3 regions of the Clostridium intestinale genome follow, and region 2 is predicted to be linked to each of the others. Evidence: a T-box and tRNA genes for the amino acid it is inferred to sense, from the RefSeq annotation. Region 2 holds a T-box; the other regions hold tRNA genes.
The links. A T-box is a leader RNA that pairs with one kind of tRNA and senses whether it is charged. The one in region 2 lies ahead of pheS (phenylalanine--tRNA ligase subunit alpha), so its partner is inferred to be a tRNA-Phe.

Region 1 (10,061 bases), 2.0 Mb from region 2:
TATATTACTTTACTTACTTATGTGCAATTTTCAAAGAACATCTGAACAACTTATGGTCGTTCAAAATTAAACAGAGGAAAACGTAAATCTTTGTCAATTATATTGACTGAATTTTATACTTAAATTCTACTAAGTTGTAGTTTTAAGTAATTTCTCCATAGAAAGGAGGTGATCCAGCCGCAGGTTCTCCTACGGCTACCTTGTTACGACTTCACCCCAATCGCTGACCCTACCTTCGGCCGCGCCCTCCTAAAAGGTTAGGCTACGGACTTCGGGTATTGCCAACTCTCATGGTGTGACGGGCGGTGTGTACAAGGCCCGGGAACGTATTCACCGCGACATTCTGATTCGCGATTACTAGCAACTCCAGCTTCATGCAGGCGAGTTTCAGCCTGCAATCCGAACTGAGACGAGTTTTATAAGTTTTGCTCCACCTCGCGGCTTTGCGTCTCTTTGTACTCGCCATTGTAGCACGTGTGTAGCCCTAGACATAAGGGGCATGATGATTTGACGTCATCCCCACCTTCCTCCGCGTTAACCACGGCAGTCTTGCTAGAGTGCTCAACTAAATGGTAGCAACTAACAATAAGGGTTGCGCTCGTTGCGGGACTTAACCCAACATCTCACGACACGAGCTGACGACAACCATGCACCACCTGTCTTCCTGTCCTCCCCGAAGGGAGAACTTCCTCGATTAAGAGTAATTCAGGAGATGTCAAGTCTAGGTAAGGTTCTTCGCGTTGCTTCGAATTAAACCACATGCTCCGCTGCTTGTGCGGGCCCCCGTCAATTCCTTTGAGTTTTAATCTTGCGACCGTACTCCCCAGGCGGGGTACTTATTGTGTTAACGGCGGCACAGGGGGAGTCGATACCCCCTACACCTAGTACCCATCGTTTACGGCGTGGACTACCAGGGTATCTAATCCTGTTTGCTCCCCACGCTTTCGAGCCTCAGCGTCAGTTATTGTCCAGAAAGTCGCCTTCGCCACTGGTGTTCTTCCTAATCTCTACGCATTTCACCGCTACACTAGGAATTCCACTTTCCTCTCCAACACTCTAGACACCCAGTTTGGAATGCAGCACCCAAGTTAAGCCCAGGTATTTCACATCCCACTTAAGTATCCGCCTACGCTCCCTTTACGCCCAGTAAATCCGGACAACGCTTGCCACCTACGTATTACCGCGGCTGCTGGCACGTAGTTAGCCGTGGCTTCCTCCTCAGGTACCGTCATTATCGTCCCTGAAGACAGAGCTTTACAACCCGAAGGCCTTCATCACTCACGCGGCGTTGCTGCATCAGGGTTTCCCCCATTGTGCAATATTCCCCACTGCTGCCTCCCGTAGGAGTCTGGGCCGTGTCTCAGTCCCAATGTGGCCGATCACCCTCTCAGGTCGGCTACGCATCGTCGCCTTGGTGAGCCGTTACCTCACCAACTAGCTAATGCGCCGCGGGCCCATCTGATAGCGGATTACTCCTTTGGTCATTTGAAGATGCCTTCATTTGACTTTATGCGGTATTAATCTCCCTTTCGGGAGGCTATCCCCCTCTATCAGGCAGGTTGCCCACGTGTTACTCACCCGTCCGCCGCTAGGAAATTACCGAAGCAATTTCCTCGCTCGACTTGCATGTGTTAAGCACGCCGCCAGCGTTCGTCCTGAGCCAGGATCAAACTCTCAATTTAAGTGTCACACTAATGTGCACAAATTTTAGTTTAATCTTACTCTAAGAATTACGTTGACTTTAAGTAGTTGTTTCAAACTTTACATTTGTTACAATTACTTACTCACAACTTTCGTTGTGTAAGTTTTATTCAAAACTTCTTAAGTTTCCTCTGTTTAATTTTCAAAGACCAATTTCGTCATTATTCGTCACCGTTTAGCGGCAACATATAATATATTATCATGTTGTTTTTGTTATGTCAACTGTTTTTTTAATATTTTTCAGTTAACATTTATATTCTCAGAAACTTTATGTTTTCTGCGGAACGTGTTTTATCTTAACATCTATATCAGATGTCTATTTATTATTATAACATATTCACACAAACTTATACCAGTAATTCTTAATATATCTCCATATTTCTTTGATTTCATATTATGGATACACCTGGAGCTGTTTTATTGATGTATAACGTTTACTATTTCTTTGTTTTCTTTATTCGACTATTATTTTTTATTAAGTGTTATAATATATTGGGGTGATTTTTATGGCTATTAATTTTAAAAATGATTGGCAAGAGCTTTTAGAAGAAGAACTTTCTAAAGAATATTATTTAAAACTTAGGCAATTTCTCATAACAGAATATAAGACAACAACAATTTATCCTAATATGCATGATATTTTTAATGCATTACACTATACGGCATATAAAGATGTTAAAGTAGTGATTTTAGGGCAAGACCCTTATCACGGACCTAATCAAGCACATGGTTTAAGCTTTTCTGTAAAACCAGGTGTTGGTATTCCCCCTTCCCTTCTCAATATGTATAAGGAATTACAGACAGACCTAGGTTGTTATATACCTAATAATGGATACCTAAAAAAATGGGCTGATCAAGGAATTTTATTATTAAATGCATCCTTAACAGTAAGAGCTCATACTGCTAATTCTCACAAAGGGAAAGGATGGGAGATATTAACCGATAAAATAATCTCTTTATTAAATGATAGGAAAGATCCTGTCGTATTTATACTTTGGGGAAATAATGCTATTTCAAAAGAGAAACTCATAACAAACAAATATCACTACATAATAAAATCAGTACATCCTAGTCCACTATCCGCATCTAGAGGTTTTTTTGGCTCAAAACCATTTTCTAAATGTAATGACTTTCTAAAATCTATAGGTAAAAATCCTATAGATTGGCAAATAGAAAATATTTAAGGTTAAAGGGAAAAATATTTGTTTTTCCCTTTAGCTTTTCTAAGAGCATATATAATTGCATTATTTATTAATATTTCCATCTATAATGAGCATATATAGGATTATTAAACCAACTTAGTTTAGCTTCAGATGCCTTTGGGGTGGAATTATGAATTACATATGGTATTCCATCACTATCTCTTTTGTCAGAGACTATAGCAATATGTTCATACCCTTCTACAAATACCACTATATCACCAGGTTGCCACTCTTTAAGATTATTTACATCATCAACATTGAGTTCTATTGTTAAACTCTCACAATATCTTTTAAAGAAAATCTCTTGATTTAATACTCGTCTAAAATCTATATTAGGATCTGGTTTACTGTTTACTCTCCTATATTCTTTTAAATTTTCTCTAATATCCTTATCCAGCAATTCTTTAATTGAGACATTTATCGCATTGAACCCTCTCCATATTACATCAGTACATACGCCTTCACCTTCTGGTGGATAACCGCCTGTATAATATGCATCTTTATATACGGTTTCTCTTTCCACTTCTTTTCTTGCCTCATTTACTATGTCTATTGGATCAGGTATCCCATTATTATTTTTATCTTCTTTAGAACTTTCATCAGGTACTACAACCTTTTTTATTGGCAAATTTTCTATTATATCTCCTATGGAGTTACCTTCTAAAGCACTTCTATATTTTTGTTTTAAAAATGTTATCGTAGCAACACTTATAATAATTAAGAGAACATAAAAAATTAATACTTTTCTTTTCCTCATATACTCCCCTTTATTAAAACATAGAAATATCTATATTTCATTTTAATATAATAACTTCTTAAATTTTATATTCTCTATTGTATTACTCTTTTCCTTCTATCTTTCTAATATTATTCATGTTAGTAATATATTTACTTCCCATTCTCAGCTTCCTCATCTTTATATAATTCTACTCTACTCCATGGGATAGCAAGCCTAACTTCATTTTTTTCTAATATCTCAAGTATAGTAAGATTTATATCCTCTTTAGTTTTCTCATAAGCTAAATATTCCATCACATTGGTATAAAAATATATAGATACATCTAAGCTATGTTCTGAAAAAGCATTAAAAGATACTATCACTAGCTCTTTATCAACTCTTTCATCATTTAAAAGAAAATCTTCAATTTCTTTAACTAAGATTTTAATCTTTTTACTGCGAGTCCCGTAATCTAATGGTAACTTAAAAAATATACGCCTCTTTTTTCTATCAGTCCAATTAATTATATAGGAATTAGCAAGCTTAGAGTTTGGTACAGTAACCAATGCCTTTGAGAAAGTCCTTATTTTTGTACTTCTAAATGTTATTTCTTTCACTATACCTTCAACGTCTGAAGTTTGAATCCAATCACCTATAGAAAAAGGTCTATCAAATAAAATAACCATTCCTCCAAATAAATTTGAAAAAGTCTCTTGAGCTGCCAAAGCTATAACTACTCCTGATACTCCAAGTCCAGTAACAAATCCAGAAAATCCAAATTCTCTTGAAAATATACTCACAGCAGCTATTAACGCCAATATTCTAATTATGATAGATATAAAGGGGAAAATTATCTTATTAACTTTATCTGTATATTTATTTTTTATTCTATTATATAGAAGAGAATCTTCCATTGTAACATTGTAGATTATCCAAGTAAAAAATATAACTAACCCACATCTTAATACCTTTTCAGTTATTAACGTAAGTTCTTCTTTATATATACTCAAAGCTAAATATTTTAATGAAAAGTATAATCCTAATATATCTATTAGAAACTTTAACGGTTTCTCCAAAGATTCAAATATTTTATCGTCTAAAGTGTTTTCAGTTTTTTTTATAAATTTGCAACAATATGTGCAAATATATTTTACAAAAAGCTTTTTAAAAATAAGAAACCCTATATAAATTAATAGGGCTATTACAAGCACATCAAAAGGTGAATGCGCTATTATATTAATAATTTTATTTATTTCATCCATAGTTACCACCCAAAAAAATCATTATTCTTTATTATGTGTACTTAAGGATTTTTCATTCTAACCTTGCAATATTTATTTATAATAGTAAAATATAGTTATATTTTCTAAGGAGGCTGGTAATATGGATTCGAAACTTTCTAGAGATGATGCTTGGTCTTTATTATGTAAATATACCAAAAGTGATTCTCTACTTAAACATGCTCTTGCTGTTGAAGGAGTAATGAGACATTTTACAAAATTATTGGGTGAAAAAGATATAGATAAATGGGGAATAGTAGGACTTCTTCATGATCTTGATTATGAAATGTATCCAGATGAACATTGTATAAAAGTCCAAGAAATAATGAAAGACCATAATATATCTGATGAATATATACATGCTGTAGCAAGTCATGGTTATGGTATATGTTGCGATATTGAACCAGTTCACAAAATGGAGAAAGTATTATATACCATAGATGAACTCACTGGACTTATAAGCGCAGCCGCTATAATGAGACCCTCCAAAAGCATTTTAGATTTAGAATTGAAGTCAGTTAAAAAGAAATATAAATCTAAAGGATTTGCCTCTGGTGTTGATAGAAACATAATCGAGAATGGAGCAAAAATGCTTGATTTAGAATTAGATTTTGTAATCAAAGAAACCATTGAAGGAATGAAAACTGTTGCTGAGGATATCGGGTTAAAAGGCGCTATATAAAGATTCAGGTATTTTTAATTTTTTATATTCAATTTAATTAAATACACAAAAAAAGTCTAGCAAAATGCTAGACTTTTGGTGGCTCGAGCAGGAATCGAACCAGCGACACGAGGATTTTCAGTCCTCTGCTCTACCGACTGAGCTATCGAGCCATAATATTTGGCGACTTCCTACTCTCCCACACAGTCTCCCATGCAGTACCATCGGCGTAATAAAGCTTAACGATCCTGTTCGGAATGGGAAGGGGTGTTACCTTTATGCCATTATCACCAAATATATTATGAAAGAATTTTGTTCTTTCAAAATTGCACGTAAGTTCATTTAATAATATATATTCCAGTTAACTTATTGGTCAAGCCCTCGATCTATTAGTATGAGTCAGCTAAATATGTTACCACACTTACACCTCTCACCTATCAACCTTGTGTTCTTCAAGGGATCTTACTAGATTACTCTATGGGAAATCTTATCTTGAGGTGGGCTTCACGCTTAGATGCCTTCAGCGTTTATCCCTTCCCGACTTAGCTACCCAGCTATGCTCCTGGCGGAACAACTGGTACACCAGAGGTCAGTCCATCCCGGTCCTCTCGTACTAAGGACAGCTCCTCTCAAATTTCCTACGCCCGCGACGGATAGGGACCGAACTGTCTCACGACGTTCTGAACCCAGCTCGCGTGCCGCTTTAATGGGCGAACAGCCCAACCCTTGGGACCTACTTCAGCCCCAGGATGCGACGAGCCGACATCGAGGTGCCAAACCTCCCCGTCGATGTGGACTCTTGGGGGAGATCAGCCTGTTATCCCCGAGGTAGCTTTTATCCGTTGAGCGATGGCCCTCCCACGAGGTACCACCGGATCACTAAGTCCGACTTTCGTCCCTGCTCCACTTGTAGGTGTCGCAGTCAGGCTCCCTTCTGCCTTTGCACTCTTCGAAGGATTTCCGACCCTTCTGAGGGAACCTTTGAGCGCCTCCGTTACTTTTTCGGAGGCGACCGCCCCAGTCAAACTGCCCATCTAACAATGTCCTGTCACCAGTTTCATGGTGTCCAGTTAGAATTCCAGTACTATCAGGGTGGTATCCCAAGGTTGACTCCACTAAAGCTGACGCCCTAGTTTCCCAGTCTCCCACCTATCCTGTACAGACAATACCGAAACTCAATGCTAAACTACAGTAAAGCTCTACGGGGTCTTTCCGTCCAATCGCGGGTAGCAAGCATCTTCACTTGCACTACAACTTCGCCGGATTTGCAGTTGAGACAGTGCCCAAATCATTACGCCATTCGTGCGGGTCGGAACTTACCCGACAAGGAATTTCGCTACCTTAGGACCGTTATAGTTACGGCCGCCGTTTACTGGGGCTTAAGTTCACACCTTCGCTTGCGCTAAGTGTTCCCCTTAACCTTCCAGCACCGGGCAGGCGTCAGCCCCTATACATCAGCTTTCGCTTTAGCAGAGACCTGTGTTTTTGCTAAACAGTTGCTTGGGCCTATTCTCTGCGACCTACTCTCGTAGGCACCCCTTCTCCCGAAGTTACGGGGTCAATTTGCCGAGTTCCTTAACTGCAATTCTTCCGCCGGCCTTAGGATTCTCTCCTCACCTACCTGTGTCGGTTTGCGGTACGGGCACTACTTTTCTCCCTAGACGCTTTTCTTGGCAGCGTGGAATCATGTACTTCATCCATAAATGGACTTCCCCATCACACCTCAGAATTGTTAAAACGGATTTTCCTGTCTTAACTCCCTAAGTGCTTAGACTAGCATCCAATAGCTAGCACACACTATCCTCCTGCGTCACGCCATCGGTAATAACGATGGTAGTGGTATAGGAATATCAACCTATTGTCCATCACCTACGCCTTTCGGCCTCGGCTTAGGTCCCGACTAACCCTCAGCGGACGAGCCTTCCTGAGGAAACCTTAGGTTTTCGGCCTGTGAGATTCTCACTCACATCTCGCTACTAATGCCAACATTCTCACTCGTAAACAGTCCACCGCTCCTTTCGGTACGACTTCTGCCCGTTTACGACGCTCCTCTACCGCTTACATTACTGTAAGCCCGTAGCTTCGGTGGTAAGTTTGAGCCCCGAACATCTTCGGCGCAGGATCTCTCGACTAGTGAGCTATTACGCACTCTTTTAATGAGTGGCTGCTTCTAAGCCAACATCCTAGTTGTCTTCGAAATCCCACATCCTTTTCCACTTAACTTACACTTTGGGACCTTAGCTGACGATCTGGGCTGTTTCCCTTTTGACTACGGATCTTATCATTCGCAGTCTGACTGCCGAACTAATAGTATATGGCATTCGGAGTTTGATAAGGTTCGGTAAGCGATATGCCCCCTAGCCCATTCAGTGCTCTACCTCCATTACTCATATTCGACGCTAGCCCTAAAGCTATTTCGAGGAGAACCAGCTATCTCCGAGTTCGATTGGAATTTCTCCGCTATCCACAGCTCATCCCATGGTTTTTCAACACCAACGTGGTTCGGTCCTCCACGAGATTTTACTCTCGCTTCAACCTGGCCATGGATAGGTCACCCGGTTTCGGGTCCACGACATGCAACTTTGTGCCCTATTAAGACTCGGTTTCCCTTCGGCTCCGTACCTTAAGTACTTAACCTCGCTACATATCGTGACTCGTTGGCTCGTTCTACAAAAAGCACGTCATCACACATATAAAGTGCTATGACCGGTTGTGGGCATACGGTTTCAGGTTCTATTTCACTCCCCTCCCGGGGTTCTTTTCACCTTTCCCTCACGGTACTTCTTCACTATCGGTCATCGGGTAGTATTTAGCCTTGGGAGGTGGTCCTCCCTGCTTCCCACAAGGTTTCACGTGTCTCGTGGTACTCTGGATCAGAACTTACTATTTCGCGTTTTCATCTACAGGACTATTACCTTATGCGGTGGAACTTTCCAGTTCTCTTCGATTAACGTAATTTAGCTTTTATGTTCTGTCCGCAACCCCAGAAATAAATTTCTGGTTTGGGCTCTTTCCCTTTCGCTCGCCGCTACTTAGGAAATCGATTTTTCTTTCTCTTCCTTCAGGTACTTAGATGTTTCAGTTCCCTGAGTTTACCCTCCATAAGCTATGTATTCACTTATGGATACATGGGGTTTCCCATGTGAGTTTCCTCATTCGGACATCTCTGGATCACAGGCTATTTGCGCCTACCCAGAGCTTTTCGCAGCTTATCGCGTCCTTCTTCGGCTCCCGATGCCAAGGCATTCACCATACGCCCTTTATATCTTGACCTATGTCATTCTATAAAAGAAATTGATTAATTAATTGCCAACTGGCTTTATTATATATTACTTTACTTACTTATGTGCAATTTTCAAAGAACATCTGAACAACTTATGGTCGTTCAAAATTAAACAGAGGAAAACGTAAATCTTTGTCAATTATATTGACTGAATTTTATACTTAAATTCTACTAAGTTGTAGTTTTAAGTAATTTCTCCATAGAAAGGAGGTGATCCAGCCGCAGGTTCTCCTACGGCTACCTTGTTACGACTTCACCCCAATCGCTGACCCTACCTTCGGCCGCGCCCTCCTAAAAGGTTAGGCTACGGACTTCGGGTATTGCCAACTCTCATGGTGTGACGGGCGGTGTGTACAAGGCCCGGGAACGTATTCACCGCGACATTCTGATTCGCGATTACTAGCAACTCCAGCTTCATGCAGGCGAGTTTCAGCCTGCAATCCGAACTGAGACGAGTTTTATAAGTTTTGCTCCACCTCGCGGCTTTGCGTCTCTTTGTACTCGCCATTGTAGCACGTGTGTAGCCCTAGACATAAGGGGCATGATGATTTGACGTCATCCCCACCTTCCTCCGCGTTAACCACGGCAGTCTTGCTAGAGTGCTCAACTAAATGGTAGCAACTAACAATAAGGGTTGCGCTCGTTGCGGGACTTAACCCAACATCTCACGACACGAGCTGACGACAACCATGCACCACCTGTCTTCCTGTCCTCCCCGAAGGGAGAACTTCCTCGATTAAGAGTAATTCAGGAGATGTCAAGTCTAGGTAAGGTTCTTCGCGTTGCTTCGAATTAAACCACATGCTCCGCTGCTTGTGCGGGCCCCCGTCAATTCCTTTGAGTTTTAATCTTGCGACCGTACTCCCCAGGCGGGGTACTTATTGTGTTAACGGCGGCACAGGGGGAGTCGATACCCCCTACACCTAGTACCCATCGTTTACGGCGTGGACTACCAGGGTATCTAATCCTGTTTGCTCCCCACGCTTTCGAGCCTCAGCGTCAGTTATTGTCCAGAAAGTCGCCTTCGCCACTGGTGTTCTTCCTAATCTCTACGCATTTCACCGCTACACTAGGAATTCCACTTTCCTCTCCAACACTCTAGACACCCAGTTTGGAATGCAGCACCCAAGTTAAGCCCAGGTATTTCACATCCCACTTAAGTATCCGCCTACGCTCCCTTTACGCCCAGTAAATCCGGACAACGCTTGCCACCTAC
Region 2 (10,061 bases):
TAACTAAGTTTTGGATTTTTTTCACACAGTTCTTGTATTTTACTATCTATATATTCTGCAATACCTTTTAAATATTCTTCATTTTCTCTACCCTTTAAATTATACTCTATACCATTAACTTTAACTACAACCGAACTCATATTTCACCTCTAGCTTATTTGTCTTTACTTAATTTTAACACAAACATTTCTTCCTGTGAATAAAGTAGAACTAGGTTCGTAACCTTTTTTACACCACAGTTTTCTATTAATTGACTTCAATGTTTATAAAAAAAGACCAAACTACATCAATAGTTTAGTCTTTTTTCGATATTATCTAAGTTGAGCTCCAAGTTTGTACTCTAAGCTTCTTAAAATCTTATCATGAACCTTGTTAACTTCTTTATCAGTTAAAGTTTTATTTTCATCTCTATATGCAATTGCATAAGCTATGCTCTTTTTACCTTCTGGTGTTTGCTTACCTTTGTATACATCAAATAAACTTACCTTTTCAACTAAACTTCCGCCAGCTTTTACTATAGTGCTTTCAATATCTCCAACTAAAACTTCATCATCAACTAAAATTGCTATATCTCTAGTCACTGCTGGGAACTTTGGTAATGGTTTATACGCTTTTATTGTATTTGAAGCTTCATATAAAACATCTAAGTTAAGTTCAGCTAAATATCCTAAAGTATCAATTCCATAGTTATCTAAAAGGTCAGGATGTATTTCTCCAAATACTCCAGCTTTTTGTTTTCCAACCATTAAAGCAGCTGTTTTACCAGGATGATAACAAACATTATCTTTTTCTCTTTCTAAAGATATCTTAGTTATTCCTAAAGCATCTAAGATGTTTTCAACTACACCCTTAAGATCTAAATAGTCACAATCACCATACATACCTATAGTTAGTATGTTGTTCTCTTTTGGAAGTGCATTTTCATCTTCATTAGGTAAATAAGTTCTTCCTATTTCAAATAATCTTACATAGTCATTGTTTCTAGTGTAGTTTCTCTTTAAAGATTCCATCATTGATGGTACAGTAGTTGTTCTCATAATACTGTAGTCTTCACCTAGTGGATTCTTTATCTTAACTGCATTTCTAAGCACACTATCCTTAGGTAAGTTAATCTCATCAAATACCTTTGGAGATACAAAAGAATAACTTATTGATTGATTCACTCCTGAAGATAATAATGTTTCAATAAGAAGATCATCTAATCTTTCTTTTCTGTACTTTGGTTCTCTATCTGTAGTACTTGTGCTTATAGTTGTTGGTACCTTGTTGTATCCATATATTCTTGCTATTTCTTCTGCTATATCTTCTTTAATATGAACATCTATTCTAAAAGTTGGTACTGTAATTACAAGGTCATCTCCACTTACAGTAGTTTTTAGTTCAAGTCTGTCTAAGTAAGTCTTCATATCTTCTGCAGGTATACAGGTACCTAAAAACTTGTTAACCCAAGTTACAGAAACTTTCATTTCATGACTTTCTTTCTTCTCTGGATAAACATCTAAAGTTCCTTCCATAACATCTCCACATCCAAGTTCTTGTACTAATGTACAAGCTCTATCTGCTGCAAGTAATGTTAGGTTTGGATCTATGTCTTTTTCAAATCTTGAAGATGCTTCTGTCCTTAAGTTAAGTTTTTTAGAGTTAACTCTTATATTCGTTCCATCAAAGTTTGCAAACTCGAATATAACTTCAGTAGTATCTTCTTTTATTTCTGAGTCTAACCCACCCATGATTCCAGCAAGTGCTACTGTAGTTTCTCCATCTTTAATACAAAGCATAGAGTTATCAAGGTTTCTTTCTATCTCATCAAGAGTTGTGAACTTTTCACCCTCTTTTGCTCTTTCTATAACAATATGACCACTTGATATCTGTCTTTTATCAAAAGCATGCATTGGTTGACCAAGCTCAAGCATCACGAAGTTTGTTATATCAACTATGTTATTTATAGGCCTAACACCTGCATCTAAAAGTCTTTCTTGCATCCAAGCTGGTGATTGTGCTATCTTAACATTTTTAACTCCTCTTGCTAAATATCTCTTACATAAAGAGTCATTAATAGTTACTTTTAGTTCATCTTCAATATTCTTGTTACTAGTTGAAGTATAAGATAAATTAGGCATAGAAAAATCTCTACCTAAAGTTGCAGAAGTTTCTCTAGCTATACCTATAACACTTAAACAATCAGGTCTATTTGAAGTTATTTCAAAGTCTATAGTTTCTTTGTTTAACCCTAGAACTTCTTTTATATCTTTTCCAAGTGGTGTAGCTGGATCTAATATCATAAGTCCATGAACTTCTTTATCTCCTGCTATTCCCAGTTCTTCCTCAGAGCACATCATTCCATTAGAAACAACTCCTCTAAGTTTACCTTTTTTTATCTTTAAATCGTTAGGAAGTATTGCTCCATGAAGTGCAACTGGAACAACATCTCCTTCCTTCATATTTTTAGCTCCTGTAACTATTTGAACTTCTTCTCCTTGTGCTACATCAAGTTGGCATATAACTAACTTTTCTGCATCTGGATGTGGTTCTATCTTAACTAGTTTTCCTGTAACTACATTTTTAATTTCATCACCTGAAACTATAACTTCCTCAACTTTTGAACCTGATAAAGTTAATCTATCTCCAAGTTCTTTTCCATCTATATCAATATTTATATAATCCTTTAGCCAATAAACTGGTACTTTCATTAAAACTACTCCTTTCTAAATTAGAATTGATTTAAAAATCTCATATCACTTTCATATAGAAGCCTTATATCATCTATTCCATACTTAAGCATAACCATTCTATCTACACCAAATCCAAAAGCAAATCCGCTGTAAACCTCTGGGTCTATTCCACAATTCCTTAAAACATCTGGATGAACCATACCACAACCAAGTAATTCTATCCAACCAGAACCCTTACATACTCTGCATCCTTCTCCTTGACAAACAAAGCAAGTTGCATCCATTTCAGCTGATGGTTCAGTAAATGGGAAGTGATGAGGTCTAAACTTAGTTTGAACCTTATCTCCAAACATCTTCTTTGCAAATAATTCTAAAGTTCCCTTAAGGTCTGCAAAAGTAATCCCCTTATCTATAACTAAGCCTTCCATTTGATAGAAGATTGGTGAGTGAGTAGCATCAACTGCATCACTTCTATAAACTTTACCAGGTGATATCATCTTAATTGGAGGAGTTTGTTTCTCCATTACTCTTATTTGAACTGGTGAAGTTTGAGTTCTAAGCACTAAAGAATCATTAATGTAGAAAGTATCTTGTTCACTTCTAGCTGGATGATTTTTAGGTATATTTAAAGCCTCAAAGTTATAATAATCAAGTTCAACTTCTGGACCATCTTCTATAGTGAATCCCATAGATATAAAAATTTCCTTCATAGATTCTAAAGTTAAATCTAACGGATGTCTTTTTCCTATTACTGCTTTCTTTCCAGGCATTGTTATATCTATAACTTCACTTTCAAGTTTTGCATTTTTTTCTTTTTCTTTAATTACAGTTAAGATCTCATCTATCTTAGCTTCAATCTCAGCTCTAACCTCATTTGCAAGTTTTCCTATAAGAGGTCTTTCTTCAGCTGATAATCCTCCCATACCTCTTAATATTCCAGTTAACTCTCCTTTTTTACCTAGATATTTTACTCTAAGTGTTTCCATCTCTTGAGAAACATTAATGTTCTTAAGTTCAGATAATGCTGCTTCCTTTATTTCAATTAGCTTATCTTTCATAATTAAAATCTCCTTTCTTTATCTTTAAAAATAAATAAAAAATCCCCGTCCCAAATAAAGGGACGGGGTATCCGTGGTACCACCCTAATTAGCCTAAGCTCACTTAATTCAAATAACGGTTTCCCGCTAACAGCTACTAAAATTTCACCATTAGGACTCCTGAGGGAACTTCAAAATGAACTCTTATAAGAAGGCTCTCAGTCTATGACCTTCTCTCCCTTAAAAAGATTTTCAAATCTACTTTCTCATTCACAGTCTTTCCATATAAAGTTACATTTAGAATTATAACCATTATTTTAATAAAATACAATACTTTTAGCTTATTTTATTATTTATAAGGCTTTTTTGTCTAACTCTCTCATAAATCATAATTCCAGCTGCTGTAGAAACATTTAAAGATTCTGCATTTCCTGGCATAGGTATCTTAACCTTTATATCTGATAATGAGTATATGTAATCACTTAGTCCATTACCTTCATTACCTACACAAATAACTAGATTATTAGTTAAATCTTCTTCAAAGAAGTTATTTTCTCCTTCTAAAGATGCAGCTAAAACAGAGTATCCTTTTTCTTTAAGTTCTTTAATAAACTCAAGTTCATTATCTTCAATAATAGGTATATGAAATATGGATCCCATGGTAGCTCTTAAGGTCTTACTATTATATGGATCCACTGTCCCTTTTGTTAATATAACTCCAGACGCTCCAGCAGCATGTGAAGTTCTTATTATTGTACCAAGATTTCCTGGATCTTGAACCATATCACATAAAATATAAAAGTTATCAATATTATTTACATTTTTTATATTATTAATACTAACAATTGCTACTACTCCTTGAGGAGTTTCTGTATCACTTAATTCTGATAACAGATTTTCACTTATTCCATACACTTTGGTATCAACTAACTTTTCTTCATTTATATATTCATATAATTTGTTCATTTCTTTTTCAATTATAAATATGGATTCTACCTTACAGCCTCCATAAAATGCTTCTGATAAAAATCTAAAACCTTCAACTAAAAAACTTCCTCTAGCTTTTCTTTCTTTTTTAGCTTTTAATTTTTTAGCATCTTTAAATACAGCATTGTCTTTGCTTTCTATTTTAATCAAATATTAGCACCTCATTATTTAATTTTTGATATTAATCTTTCTAGTCTTGATAACTCCTCTGAAGAACCCATAGCTACAATTATATCATTTTCTTTAATAACATCCTCAGCTGTAAGTGAAATTTTAATCTTACTATTATGCTTAATAGCCATAACATTAAGTCCATATTTACTTCTTAAATTCAACTCTTTCAAAGTATGATTAAACCACTCTCTAGGAGCTTCAATTTCAATTATGCTGTACTCTGGAGATAATTCAATATAATCTAAAATATTAGATGACGCTAAATTATGCGCAACTCTAGTACCCATGTCTTTCTCCGGCTGAATAACCCTATCTGCACCTATTTTATATAAAACCTTGGCATGTAAGTCACTGTCTCCCTTACAAACTATAAACTTTATACCTAATTCCTTAAGCACAAGGGTTATCATCACGCTAGCTTGAATATTTGATCCTATTGTAACTACAGCTACATCAAAATTATTAATTCCAATAGTTTTAAGTGCACTTTCATCAGTAGCATCTAGTTGAATTGCATGCGTAACATGATCTGATATCTCCTGTACTATATCTTCATCAATATCTATAGCCAAAACATCATGTCCCATTGTAAATAATGTTTTTGCTACTGCACTGCCGAATCTTCCAAGTCCTATTACCAAAAACTGCTTATTACTCATTATAATACACCTCTACCCGATTAAAATTTTATCCTCTGGATACTTTATAGCACGTTTTGCTTTACCGCTTGCTAAAGCTAATGCTACCGTCATAGGTCCTACCCTACCTATATACATGATGATAATTATAACTATTTTACCCATCCATGACAAGCTTGGTGTCAGCCCCATAGTAAGACCTACAGTTCCAAAAGCAGAGGTAACTTCATATAATATGTAATCAAAGGCTGCTGAAGGTTCTGTTATTGATAAAATCATAGTTCCTGCAACTACAATAGTAAATCCAATAAAGAAAACTGCAAAAGCTTTATAAACTAAATCTTTAGAAAATCTTTTTCCAAATACTTCTGTATCTTCTCTTCCTCTTATGATACATATGAAAGTTAAAACCAACACACCAAAAGTAGTTGTTTTTATACCTCCAGCTGTAGATCCTGGTGATCCCCCAATAAACATTAATATTATCGTCAAAAACTCCCCAGCAGCACTCATATCAGAAGTTGATACGGAATTAAATCCAGCTGTTCTAGGTGATACAGCTGCAAACCAAGAATTCAATATCTTATCTCCAAGTGAAAAATCCTTAATAGTTCCAGGATTATTAAATTCAAATATAAACATTAATATTGTTCCACTTATTAACAAAGATAATGTAACTAATACAACCATTTTTGAATGTGTTGAAAATTTCTTTAGAGATCTAATATTATATATTTCAGACCATACAGTAAAACCAAGACCTCCTATTATTATTAAAAAACTAATGGTCATAATAATAACAGGATTGCTTGTATATTCTGTAAGAGACTTAAAATCTCCTATTATATCAATCCCAGCATTACAAAAGGCTGACACAGAATGAAACAATCCAAAATAAGCCCCTTTTTTTAGTCCATACTCAGGTATAAATTGAGTTGAGAGTATAATTGCTCCTATTAGTTGTATTAAAAATGTAAAACTAAAAATATATTTTATTAATTTAACCATTCCTTGAAAATTAACGGTATTCATTGCTTCTTGCATCAAAAGTCTTTCTTTTAATGTTATCTTTTTTCCTATTAATATAGCTGCAAAAGTTGCAAAAGACATAAACCCTAGACCACCAATTTCAATTAAAATCATTATTACAGTTTTTCCAAAATAGCTCCAATGAGTTCCAGTATCCACCGTCACTAATCCAGTTACACATACAGATGTTGTTGCAGTAAATATTGAATCTATAATACTTGTCTTGTTTCCACTTGCTGAACTTATTGGAAGTGATAAAATCATACCTCCAATAAATATAACTGTAAAAAAACCTAATACAAGAACCTGAACAGCATTCAATTTAATCTTGCTCGTTAATTTATAATACATTTTAAGCACCTCAAATAATATTATTTCCAAAACCAAAAAGTTAATTCTAAAAAACCTACATAACAAAAAAATGCGACCTAAGTCACATTCTTTTGTTATGCATTTATTTGACTTTTAGCAACTTCTACTAATTCAGTAAATGCTTTAGGATCATTAATTGCGATTTCTGATAACATTTTTCTATTTATATCAATACCAGCTAACTTTATTCCGTTCATGAATTTTGAATAAGAAAGACCATTTATTCTTGTAGCAGCATTTATTCTTGCTATCCAAAGTCTTCTAAAATCTCTCTTCTTTAATCTTCTACCAACGTAAGCATTTCTTAATGCTCTTATAACTGTTTCATTAGCTGTTCTAAATAATCTACTTTTTCCACCATAATAACCTTTTGCAAGTTTTAAGACTTTCTTATGATTCTTACGAGCATTGACAGCTCTTTTAACTCTTGCCATGTTCTTAACCTCCTACGATCTACTCTATTATAGATATGGTAATAATTTCTTCATTGCTTTTTCTTGTGTTGTTGACACATATGCAGCTTTTCTTAAGTTTCTTTTTCTCTTTGAACTTTTCTTAGTTAAGATATGGCTTTTAAAAGCTTTAGCTCTCTTAAGTTTTCCAGTTCCAGTCTTTCTAAATCTCTTTGCTGCACCTCTATGAGTTTTCATTTTTGGCATGATAAAATCCTCCTCTCAAGTTAAGCTTTTTTAGGCGCTAAAATCATTATCATATTACGCCCTTCTAACTTTGCTGCTTTTTCTATCACACATAAGTCTTCTAATCTTGAATAAAAATTATCTAAAATCTTTCTTCCTACATGTGAATATTCTGCTTCTCTTCCTCTGAATCTAACGGTAATTTTTACTTTGTCCCCTTCTTCCAAGAACTTACGTGCGTTATTAGATTTTATTAAAACGTCGTGTTCTTCGATTTTAGGACTAACTCTTATCTCTTTTAAATTAATAACTTTTTGCTTCTTTTTTGCTTCTTTGTCTTTTTTAGATTGTTCGTAAATGTACTTGCCATAATCCATGATTTTGCACACAGGAGGTTTTGCTCCTGGAGATATCATAACTAAATCCAATTCCTTTTCTTCTGCAATCCTTAGAGCTTCTTTAGTAGCTATTACGCCAAGTTGTTCACCATCATCTGCAATAACTCTAATTTCTCTATCTCTTATTTCTTCATTAACAGCAAAATTTTTATTAATATTATTCACCTCCGATAATACATCCCTAAACACAATAAAAGGACGACTTGATAGCCGTCCTTTTTATCCAAACAAAAATATTTACGGGATAAATAACCTAACTAGCAATGCTGTAAGGTGAGAAACGGCTGTTTCTTCTTTACTTAACAAATTATATTATGATATTTTTGTTTTGTCAAGGTTTTTTATTGTTTATATTTTTATTTTACTTGAAACACATACAGAGCATTTATCACAATAAGATACTCGTTCTCCAAATACATTTACTATTGTATCAATAAATTCTTTGTTTGAACAATTTTCTTGTTTATGAATTATGATTCTTTTAGGAGAGTTTGTAATGAGCCCACTGATAATTACGTCTTCCATATTAACTTTACTTCCAACTTTCAAATCTCCTATTTCTTTTAAAAAGTCATAATATATATCATTCCCATACGCATCTCTAATCTTGTATGAACCTTCTCCTTCTATTACTAAGTTTATTTCTTCTATTTTACTTTCTTGTATATCCACAAAATATTTTAAAAGTTTTATAAACTCTTTATACTCTTTTTCAACTAAATACTTCTCAACTATTTTATCTATAACACTCTCAATATCTTGTGCTATTTCTTTCATTCTAAAAGTTATAAATCCATTAATATTGATGTTATTATTTTCTTCCATACAAGCTCTAATTTTCTCAACTACATTATTGATTCTATTACAGCAATATATAGAATTTTCATCCCTTATCATCTCTTCACCTTTTAGGGTTTTCATTATTCTATCTTCTACTTCAAGTATTTCGTCATGTTTTAAAAAGAAAAAAGTATCTGTTAAATATTCAAATAAAGCCTTACTTTTATAGGTATCTACCACTAATTTATAAAGTATATTACTCATATATAAATGAACAATGCTTTTTATCTTATCATTATTTTCTTCATCGCAAAACACTTTTATAAAATGTGTATTTCCCTCTAGACTCTCAGAAACACCTATTTTAATATTTTTTTCTTTAAAAAGGGCTCTAACTTCTTGTATATCTTGAATAAAATTCATTTCACCATCATATGCTAAAGAAAGAACAAGCATGAATTTCACTCCCTTCTTACATATAGTATGTATAAATTTTTGTAGCATATACAGTAAATAAATTTTCATTTATCGACAATACTGTTGCATATTTACTTCAAAAATATTATTCTTTAATTGACTACCAAATAAGGAAGTGAGTATTATGAAGCTAGCTTTTGTCGACTATAGAATCTCTGTAGAAGAACATAAAAATTTATCTAAATATGTTGATAAAATTATACTGGTGCCTAAACATACCAATTTATATCCTGCCATAAATGGACATCCAGATATACAACTAACCTTAATTAATGAACAAGATATTTCATTAATTGTAAGCAAAGACATAGATAAAAGTTTTATAGATGAAATCAATAACTTGGATGTTTCTTTTGAATATTCAACAAACTCTCTTAAATCTAACTATCCTTTTAATATCCATTTAAACTGTTTGTTTATGAAAAACTTTTTTATCCATACTTTAGATAACTCTGATAAAAAACTTCTAGACTTAGCCAAAAATAAAATAAATATTAATGTTAATCAAGGTTATACAAAATGTTCTACAGTTATAGTTAACGAAAGAGCTCTTATTACATCTGATAAAGGGATATATAACAAACTATCATCTTATGACCTTGACATACTTCTCATAAATCCAGGAAATATAGAACTTCCAGGATTGGATTACGGTTTTATAGGCGGTTGTACTGGACTAATTGAAGAAAATAAATTAGCTTTCTATGGCAATTTAGATTTTCACCCTCAAGGTAATGAAATCAAGAAGTTTTTAACAAAACATCAAGTTGAACCAGTATATTTATATAATGGACCATTAGTAGATAGAGGATCAATTTTCACTTTATACTAATTTCTATAATATAGTACGTATAAAGAA
Region 3 (10,061 bases), 2.2 Mb from region 2:
TGATGGAAATTTTAATTCAACCTTAGAAAATATAATGAATTCTCCAAACTTTGATAAGATTGAAGCTATGTCTGTAATCTCTTCATTATGTGGTGTTGATGTTAAAGCTGATGAAAATTTCATTTATAATCTAAAAAAAGCTATTACAAACTATAAAGTTCGAGAAAAAATAATTGAAAAAGTTTCCTCTTGTTCTAGAGATTGTACTTCTGAAGCTGGTGAGAGAACTAAGTGTCAAACCGCCTGTCCCTTTGATGCTATTTTAGATGATCCAATAAAAGGAACTACTTATATAGACACCGATCTTTGTACTGACTGTGGCATATGTGTGGAAGCTTGTGATAGTGGTAAATTTATAGATAGGATTGAATTTATCCCCATAATAGATTTACTAAAAAATAACAAAAAAGTAATAGCAGCTGTTGCTCCTGCAATATCTGGTCAATGGGGATCTGATGTAACAATGGACCAATATAGAGCTGCTTTTATAAAAATGGGATTCTCAGACATGATAGAAGTTGCTTTTACAGCTGATATGTTAACCATAAAAGAAGCTGTAGAATTTAATCATCACGTTAATAAAGATGGTGACATTATGATAACCTCTTGTTGCTGTCCTATGTGGGTTGGTATGTTAAAAAAAGTATATCATGATTTAGTTAAAGATGTTTCCCCTTCTGTGTCTCCTATGATTGCAGCAGGAAGAGTTTTAAAAGAGTTAAATCCAGATGTTAAGGTTGTATTCATAGGTCCTTGTATCGCTAAAAAAGCAGAGGCTAGAGATAATGATATCTCAGATGCTATTGATTACGTGCTTACCTTTGAAGAATTAAAAGGAATATTTGAAGTTTTAGATATTAGACCAAATGAACTTCAAGGAATCCCTTCAATAGAATATGCTTCAAGAGGAGGAAGGTTGTATGCAAGAACTGGTGGAGTTTCAATAGCTGTATCAGAAGCAGTTGAAGAACTTTTTCCTGAAAAACATATAAAACTAAAAACTGCTCAAGCTAACGGGGTAAAGGAATGTAAAGAAATATTAGAAAAAGCTAAGGCTGGAGAACTAGATGCCAATTTTATAGAAGGAATGGGTTGTGTTGGAGGATGTGTCGGTGGCCCTAAAGCCCTAATTCCTAAAGAATATGGTAAAACCTCAGTTGATGAATTTGCCTACAATTCAGCCGTTAAGGTAGCTACTCACAGCGATATTATGAAAGAAGTTTTAAGTAATGTTGGTATAGATTCCTTAGAGGATTTTAAGAGTAAAGAAAAAATTAAAATCTTTGAAAGAGAATTTAGCTAAACTGTTTCATTAATGCAGTATATAGAGTTTGATATGCTGCATTAAAATTTATTATGATATTGAACTTAATAACTTTTTAATATACTATAAAAATAACATTAGGAATTTGGGGGAGATATATTTGTTTAAAGATGTACAAGCTGCAATATTTGATTTAGATGGAACTCTTATAGACTCAATGTGGATTTGGGATGAAATTAATATAACTTATTTAGAAAGTAAAGGAGCAAAAAGACCTTCAGATTTAGAAGAAAAAATAAATCATTTAAGTTTTAAGCAGACCGCTCAGTATTTTAAGGACAATTTTAATCTAAAAGAATCTACAGATGAAATAGTTAAAGAAATTAATGATTTAGCCTATGATAATTATTTGAATAAAGCCAGACTTAAACCTGGAGCTAAAAAATTATTAAGCTATTTAAAATCTAATGGCATTAAACTAGCTCTTGCTACTTCAAACTCATCACCTTTATTAGATATAGCCCTAGAAAGCAATGATATTAAGGATTTTTTTGATAGCATTACAACTACTAATGAGGTTACTAGAGGAAAAAACTTCCCTGATGTATATCTTCTAGCTGCAAAGCGTTTAGGTGTAACACCAGATAAGTGTATTGTTTTTGAAGACATACCCGCTGCTGTAGAAGGTGCTAAGGCTGCTGGAATGAAAGTTATCGCAGTATACGATGAACATTCATCTAAGCATAGAGAAAAACTTATTAATAGTGCTGATAAGTATATTGAAGATTTCACTGAATTCGCTGTATAAAGAAAAGCAGGAGATTTTTTAAATTAAAATCTCCTGCTTTTATATTATTAATCTTCTTTTTCATTCATTATTCCTAGTGAATCAAATATCATAAAGCTTACACTTAAAATCATGGCAACTATAGTAGCTAGTCCCATTCCTTTTAATTCTACAGCTCCTAATTTTACAGTTATACCACTTAATCCTATTACAAAAATTACTGATGTTAAAATTAAGTTTCTTGATTTAGCAAAATCCACACCTTTTTCTATAAAAGTTCTTAAACCAGATGTAGCTATAGTTCCAAATAGAAGTAAACTAACGCCTCCTATTACTGGGGTTGGTATACTGCTAATTAAAGCTGATAGTTTTCCTGAAAAACCTAATACTATAGATATAAGACCAGCTCCACATATAACATATACACTATAAACTTTAGTTAATGCCATAACCCCTATGTTTTCACCATAAGTTGTTGTTGGAACCGAACCAAAAAATCCTGATAGTGCTGTAGATAATCCATCTCCAAGGAGCGATCTATGTAGTCCTGGATCTTCAGATAAATCTCTTCCAACTATACTACTAGTTACAGCTAAATGCCCTATATGTTCAGCTACTACTACAAAAGTTGCTGGTAATATTGTCATTATTGCCGTGAAATCAAATTTAGCTATGTTTATATTAGGTGTTACAAAGAAACTCGCTTGTCCAAGTGTTGTAAAATCAACTAATCCATTAGCGTATGCTGCAATATAACCTACCACAACACCTATTAATATAGGAATAACTTTTAAGAATCCTCTTAGTAATACACTACTTAAAATTACTGCTGCTAAAGTTATCATAGATACTAATATCCATTTAGGATTAGAAAACTCTGGATTATTAGATCCACCTACTGCGAATCCAGCCATATCTGCTGCTGTTGGTGCTAATTCTAATCCAATGATTGTAACTATAGCTCCCATAGCTGCTGGTGGGAATAACTTGTTTATCCAACCTGTTCCTGTAAATTTAACTATTATAGCAATTGTTGCAAAAATCAAACCTGAAACTACAAATCCACCTTGTGCATGTTGGAAGGTATACCCTTCACTATACAATAGAAAAACTGGTGCAAGATATGCGAAACTTGATCCTAAATATGCAGGTATCTTCTTTTTAGTAAGGAATGCATATAATAATGTACCTATACCATTAAAAAATAATACTGTCGCTGGATCTATTCCAAAAAGAATTGGTACTAATACTGATGATCCAAACATTGCAAATAAATGCTGGATACTTAAAGGAATTGCTCTCTTTAGTGGCACACTCTCATTTACATCTACCACTGATACTTGTAATTGTTCATTATTCATTTGTTTATCCCCCTTGCTAGTCTCTCTGGACTAAGTTAAAAGCTTTTATAACTATAACATCTTTTATATTATATTTCAACATATTATGACTAAAATAATTTAGTTATAATCTCCCAATGATTAAATTCTTTAATATTTTCAATAAAAAACTCTAGATCTTAACAATCTAGAGCGATTTTATTATTTTCTATCTATAGTATATTTTGTACTTAATTCTCCAATTAAATCAAAATATTTCTTTTGTTGAGTCTCTTGAAGTAGTTGATTTACAACTCCATCCTTAACTTCTTCAAAATCTAAATCTTTACCAGCATTTTTAGCTTCTACCTTTATCAAGTGATATCCAAATTGAGTTTTAACAGGCTCAGTTACAACGCCTATCTCTGATGCAAATGCAGCTTCTTCAAACTCAGGAACCATCATTCCTCTTGAGAATGAACCTAAATTACCACCTTGTTCCTTAGATGGACATGATGAATATTGACTAGCAGCTTCTTCAAATGTTACGTTATTTGATTTTATTTCTTTTTTAATTTTATTTGCTTCTTCCTCTGAACTTATTAAAATATGTTTTGCTGTCACATTTTCTGGTTCTGAAAACATACTTCTATTTTCTTCATAGTATTTTAAAGCTTCATCATCAGTAACAGTCACTTCTGATATTACTTTGTTAATAACCATTTGAGTTAAAAGCTCTTTTTTAAACTTTTCCACTTCTGTTTCAAATTCTTTAGTTTTATCTAAAGAAGCTTCTTTTCCAAATTGGAACATTAATTCAAACGAAATCATTTGTTCTAATAATTGTTTTTTACCTTGTTCTGTTGCAAACATCCCTCTTCTATCTTGAGGATACTTTAAAATAGCTTGCTGTAAATCCATTTCAGTTATTTCATTACCAGCTACAACTGCCAAAACTTTATTTTCCATACATAATCTCCTTTATATATAAACTTAACACTCTAACATAATAACATATTTAAGAAAATTAATACACTAAAGAACTCCATATTATCGTTTAACTTCCTTTTCCTTGATGATTAATAATAATTATTATATAATAATTTTATATACTTAGGAGGTAATAATTATGTCAAAAATAGAAATTGGAAATCTAGCACCTGACTTCATATTAAAAGGATCAGATGGAGAAACTCATAAACTAAGTGATTATCTTGGGAAAAAGGTTGTTCTTTATTTCTACCCAAAAGACAACACTCCAGGATGCTCTACACAAGCCTGTGACTTTAGAGATAGTATACCTACTATAACTAACGAAAATGCTGTTGTAATTGGTATAAGTAAAGATAGTTTAGCCTCTCATGATAAATTTATTACAAAATTCGGATTACCATTTTTATTATTAAGTGATGAAGATAAAGAAGTTTGTGCTCTATATGATGTATTAAAAGAGAAAAATATGTATGGAAGAAAAACCATTGGTATAGAAAGAAGTACTTTTTTAATTGATGAAAAAGGTATTCTAAGAAAAGAATTTAGAAAAGTTAAAGTAAAAGATCATATTAATGATGTTATAGAAAACTTAAAAAAACTGTAGGAATATTAATTCCTACAGTTTTTTAATTACTGATTTTATATTCTTATTCTTATATTTTCTATATGAAGAGAAGGCCAGAGATCCTAATACTCCTAAAACTCCACCTAAAGAAAATCCAAACATAACATTGTCTACAACCACACCAATCAATACACCTAAACCCGCACCTAATGCAATTCCTTTTGCTAAGTACTCATTTTCTTCTTCAGTTAAAGAAATCTTGTTAAAAACCTCCTTCATAAACCTCACCAACCCTTTTATTAAAATCTTATTATTGATTATTATATCCTCAATATATTAAGATTTTCTTACATTCTACTTAAGGTAATATTAAATATACTTAAATTTTTATTTACATCCAGTTAATATATTTAAAAAAACAGAAACAAAAAATCACAGCTTTCACTGTGATTTTATCCAACTTGTAAACATCAACTAATTAATGTTAATTATCGGAGTTTTGATAGAGTTTTTACCGTTAACTCAAGAGAAAAATATAAGCCTAGTTAATACTAGGCTTATGGTGGCTCGAGCAGGAATCGAACCAGCGACACGAGGATTTTCAGTCCTCTGCTCTACCGACTGAGCTATCGAGCCATAAAATACTTTACTTAAATATTATATGGTTATCAATAAATTTTGTCAATATATTATAATTATTGATTTATTAAAAGTTTTTTATACAGAAAAAAATTAAAATATTTCTCGGGAAATAAAAGATTTTATCTGATTTTGACATATAAATATTTCAAACAAAAAAGAAACTACTACAACTTGCATTGTAATAGTTTCCTGTAAATAAATTATTTGGCGACTTCCTACTCTCCCACACAGTCTCCCATGCAGTACCATCGGCGTAATAAAGCTTAACGATCCTGTTCGGAATGGGAAGGGGTGTTACCTTTATGCCATTATCACCAAATATATTATGAAAGAATTTTGTTCTTTCAAAATTGCACGTAAGTTCATTTAATAATATATATTCCAGTTAACTTATTGGTCAAGCCCTCGATCTATTAGTATGAGTCAGCTAAATATGTTACCACACTTACACCCCTCACCTATCAACCTTGTGTTCTTCAAGGGATCTTACTAGATTACTCTATGGGAAATCTTATCTTGAGGTGGGCTTCACGCTTAGATGCCTTCAGCGTTTATCCCTTCCCGACTTAGCTACCCAGCTATGCTCCTGGCGGAACAACTGGTACACCAGAGGTCAGTCCATCCCGGTCCTCTCGTACTAAGGACAGCTCCTCTCAAATTTCCTACGCCCGCGACGGATAGGGACCGAACTGTCTCACGACGTTCTGAACCCAGCTCGCGTGCCGCTTTAATGGGCGAACAGCCCAACCCTTGGGACCTACTTCAGCCCCAGGATGCGACGAGCCGACATCGAGGTGCCAAACCTCCCCGTCGATGTGGACTCTTGGGGGAGATCAGCCTGTTATCCCCGAGGTAGCTTTTATCCGTTGAGCGATGGCCCTCCCACGAGGTACCACCGGATCACTAAGTCCGACTTTCGTCCCTGCTCCACTTGTAGGTGTCGCAGTCAGGCTCCCTTCTGCCTTTGCACTCTTCGAAGGATTTCCGACCCTTCTGAGGGAACCTTTGAGCGCCTCCGTTACTTTTTCGGAGGCGACCGCCCCAGTCAAACTGCCCATCTAACAATGTCCTGTCACCAGTTTCATGGTGTCCAGTTAGAATTCCAGTACTATCAGGGTGGTATCCCAAGGTTGACTCCACTAAAGCTGACGCCCTAGTTTCCCAGTCTCCCACCTATCCTGTACAGACAATACCGAAACTCAATGCTAAACTACAGTAAAGCTCTACGGGGTCTTTCCGTCCAATCGCGGGTAGCAAGCATCTTCACTTGCACTACAACTTCGCCGGATTTGCAGTTGAGACAGTGCCCAAATCATTACGCCATTCGTGCGGGTCGGAACTTACCCGACAAGGAATTTCGCTACCTTAGGACCGTTATAGTTACGGCCGCCGTTTACTGGGGCTTAAGTTCACACCTTCGCTTGCGCTAAGTGTTCCCCTTAACCTTCCAGCACCGGGCAGGCGTCAGCCCCTATACATCAGCTTTCGCTTTAGCAGAGACCTGTGTTTTTGCTAAACAGTTGCTTGGGCCTATTCTCTGCGACCTACTCTCGTAGGCACCCCTTCTCCCGAAGTTACGGGGTCAATTTGCCGAGTTCCTTAACTGCAATTCTTCCGCCGGCCTTAGGATTCTCTCCTCACCTACCTGTGTCGGTTTGCGGTACGGGCACTACTTTTCTCCCTAGACGCTTTTCTTGGCAGCGTGGAATCATGTACTTCATCCATAAATGGACTTCCCCATCACACCTCAGAATTGTTAAAACGGATTTTCCTGTCTTAACTCCCTAAGTGCTTAGACTAGCATCCAATAGCTAGCACACACTATCCTCCTGCGTCACGCCATCGGTAATAACGATGGTAGTGGTATAGGAATATCAACCTATTGTCCATCACCTACGCCTTTCGGCCTCGGCTTAGGTCCCGACTAACCCTCAGCGGACGAGCCTTCCTGAGGAAACCTTAGGTTTTCGGCCTGTGAGATTCTCACTCACATCTCGCTACTAATGCCAACATTCTCACTCGTAAACAGTCCACCGCTCCTTTCGGTACGACTTCTGCCCGTTTACGACGCTCCTCTACCGCTTACATTACTGTAAGCCCGTAGCTTCGGTGGTAAGTTTGAGCCCCGAACATCTTCGGCGCAGGATCTCTCGACTAGTGAGCTATTACGCACTCTTTTAATGAGTGGCTGCTTCTAAGCCAACATCCTAGTTGTCTTCGAAATCCCACATCCTTTTCCACTTAACTTACACTTTGGGACCTTAGCTGACGATCTGGGCTGTTTCCCTTTTGACTACGGATCTTATCATTCGCAGTCTGACTGCCGAACTAATAGTATATGGCATTCGGAGTTTGATAAGGTTCGGTAAGCGATATGCCCCCTAGCCCATTCAGTGCTCTACCTCCATTACTCATATTCGACGCTAGCCCTAAAGCTATTTCGAGGAGAACCAGCTATCTCCGAGTTCGATTGGAATTTCTCCGCTATCCACAGCTCATCCCATGGTTTTTCAACACCAACGTGGTTCGGTCCTCCACGAGATTTTACTCTCGCTTCAACCTGGCCATGGATAGGTCACCCGGTTTCGGGTCCACGACATGCAACTTTGTGCCCTATTAAGACTCGGTTTCCCTTCGGCTCCGTACCTTAAGTACTTAACCTCGCTACATATCGTGACTCGTTGGCTCGTTCTACAAAAAGCACGTCATCACACATATAAAGTGCTATGACCGGTTGTGGGCATACGGTTTCAGGTTCTATTTCACTCCCCTCCCGGGGTTCTTTTCACCTTTCCCTCACGGTACTTCTTCACTATCGGTCATCGGGTAGTATTTAGCCTTGGGAGGTGGTCCTCCCTGCTTCCCACAAGGTTTCACGTGTCTCGTGGTACTCTGGATCAGAACTTACTATTTCGCGTTTTCATCTACAGGACTATTACCTTATGCGGTGGAACTTTCCAGTTCTCTTCGATTAACGTAATTTAGCTTTTATGTTCTGTCCGCAACCCCAGAAATAAATTTCTGGTTTGGGCTCTTTCCCTTTCGCTCGCCGCTACTTAGGAAATCGATTTTTCTTTCTCTTCCTTCAGGTACTTAGATGTTTCAGTTCCCTGAGTTTACCCTCCATAAGCTATGTATTCACTTATGGATACATGGGGTTTCCCATGTGAGTTTCCTCATTCGGACATCTCTGGATCACAGGCTATTTGCGCCTACCCAGAGCTTTTCGCAGCTTATCGCGTCCTTCTTCGGCTCCCGATGCCAAGGCATTCACCATACGCCCTTTATATCTTGACCTATGTCATTCTATAAAAGAATTTGATTAATTAATTGCCAACTGGCTTTATTATATATTACTTTACTTACTTATGTGCAATTTTCAAAGAACATTGAACAACTTATGGTCGTTCAAAATTAAACAGAGGAAAACGTAAATCTTTGTCAATTATATTGACTGAATTTTATACTTAAATTCTACTAAGTTGTAGTTTTAAGTAATTTCTCCATAGAAAGGAGGTGATCCAGCCGCAGGTTCTCCTACGGCTACCTTGTTACGACTTCACCCCAATCGCTGACCCTACCTTCGGCCGCGCCCTCCTAAAAGGTTAGGCTACGGACTTCGGGTATTGCCAACTCTCATGGTGTGACGGGCGGTGTGTACAAGGCCCGGGAACGTATTCACCGCGACATTCTGATTCGCGATTACTAGCAACTCCAGCTTCATGCAGGCGAGTTTCAGCCTGCAATCCGAACTGAGACGAGTTTTATAAGTTTTGCTCCACCTCGCGGCTTTGCGTCTCTTTGTACTCGCCATTGTAGCACGTGTGTAGCCCTAGACATAAGGGGCATGATGATTTGACGTCATCCCCACCTTCCTCCGCGTTAACCACGGCAGTCTTGCTAGAGTGCTCAACTAAATGGTAGCAACTAACAATAAGGGTTGCGCTCGTTGCGGGACTTAACCCAACATCTCACGACACGAGCTGACGACAACCATGCACCACCTGTCTTCCTGTCCTCCCCGAAGGGAGAACTTCCTCGATTAAGAGTAATTCAGGAGATGTCAAGTCTAGGTAAGGTTCTTCGCGTTGCTTCGAATTAAACCACATGCTCCGCTGCTTGTGCGGGCCCCCGTCAATTCCTTTGAGTTTTAATCTTGCGACCGTACTCCCCAGGCGGGGTACTTATTGTGTTAACGGCGGCACAGGGGGAGTCGATACCCCCTACACCTAGTACCCATCGTTTACGGCGTGGACTACCAGGGTATCTAATCCTGTTTGCTCCCCACGCTTTCGAGCCTCAGCGTCAGTTATTGTCCAGAAAGTCGCCTTCGCCACTGGTGTTCTTCCTAATCTCTACGCATTTCACCGCTACACTAGGAATTCCACTTTCCTCTCCAACACTCTAGACACCCAGTTTGGAATGCAGCACCCAAGTTAAGCCCAGGTATTTCACATCCCACTTAAGTATCCGCCTACGCTCCCTTTACGC

Region 1: it has a tRNA-Phe gene. The T-box ahead of pheS (phenylalanine--tRNA ligase subunit alpha) is inferred to sense a tRNA for this amino acid. The anticodon was not compared.
Region 3: it has a tRNA-Phe gene. The T-box ahead of pheS (phenylalanine--tRNA ligase subunit alpha) is inferred to sense a tRNA for this amino acid. The anticodon was not compared.

The regions. Positions count from the first base shown of each region.
Region 1 is NZ_CP121166.1:3,826,467-3,836,527, reverse strand. Features, by position in the region: rRNA gene P8F83_RS19570 (16S ribosomal RNA) at 162-1,682, opposite strand; gene P8F83_RS19565 (uracil-DNA glycosylase) at 2,208-2,885, shown strand; gene P8F83_RS19560 (DUF1287 domain-containing protein) at 2,953-3,660, opposite strand; gene P8F83_RS19555 (mechanosensitive ion channel family protein) at 3,792-4,883, opposite strand; gene P8F83_RS19550 (hydrolase) at 5,005-5,583, shown strand; tRNA gene P8F83_RS19545 (tRNA-Phe) at 5,660-5,735, opposite strand; rRNA gene rrf (5S ribosomal RNA) at 5,741-5,857, opposite strand; rRNA gene P8F83_RS19535 (23S ribosomal RNA) at 5,932-8,835, opposite strand; rRNA gene P8F83_RS19530 (16S ribosomal RNA) at 9,049-10,061, opposite strand, start outside.
Region 2 is NZ_CP121166.1:1,854,030-1,864,090, forward strand. Features, by position in the region: gene P8F83_RS09575 (cell division protein ZapA) at 1-140, opposite strand, end outside; gene pheT (phenylalanine--tRNA ligase subunit beta) at 312-2,690, opposite strand; gene pheS (phenylalanine--tRNA ligase subunit alpha) at 2,711-3,730, opposite strand; T-box leader at 3,786-3,992, opposite strand; gene P8F83_RS09590 (TrmH family RNA methyltransferase) at 4,046-4,846, opposite strand; gene P8F83_RS09595 (potassium channel family protein) at 4,861-5,529, opposite strand; gene P8F83_RS09600 (TrkH family potassium uptake protein) at 5,542-6,888, opposite strand; gene rplT (50S ribosomal protein L20) at 6,984-7,343, opposite strand; gene rpmI (50S ribosomal protein L35) at 7,371-7,568, opposite strand; gene infC (translation initiation factor IF-3) at 7,589-8,110, opposite strand; ribosomal protein L20 leader region at 8,130-8,247, opposite strand; gene ytxC (putative sporulation protein YtxC) at 8,294-9,181, opposite strand; gene P8F83_RS09625 (DUF6873 family GME fold protein) at 9,327-10,034, shown strand.
Region 3 is NZ_CP121166.1:4,019,957-4,030,017, reverse strand. Features, by position in the region: gene P8F83_RS20525 ([Fe-Fe] hydrogenase large subunit C-terminal domain-containing protein) at 1-1,303, shown strand, start outside; gene P8F83_RS20520 (HAD family hydrolase) at 1,425-2,072, shown strand; gene uraA (uracil permease) at 2,120-3,412, opposite strand; gene P8F83_RS20510 (peptidylprolyl isomerase) at 3,593-4,339, opposite strand; gene bcp (thioredoxin-dependent thiol peroxidase) at 4,500-4,967, shown strand; gene P8F83_RS20500 (hypothetical protein) at 4,980-5,207, opposite strand; tRNA gene P8F83_RS20495 (tRNA-Phe) at 5,489-5,564, opposite strand; rRNA gene rrf (5S ribosomal RNA) at 5,773-5,889, opposite strand; rRNA gene P8F83_RS20485 (23S ribosomal RNA) at 5,964-8,867, opposite strand; rRNA gene P8F83_RS20480 (16S ribosomal RNA) at 9,080-10,061, opposite strand, start outside.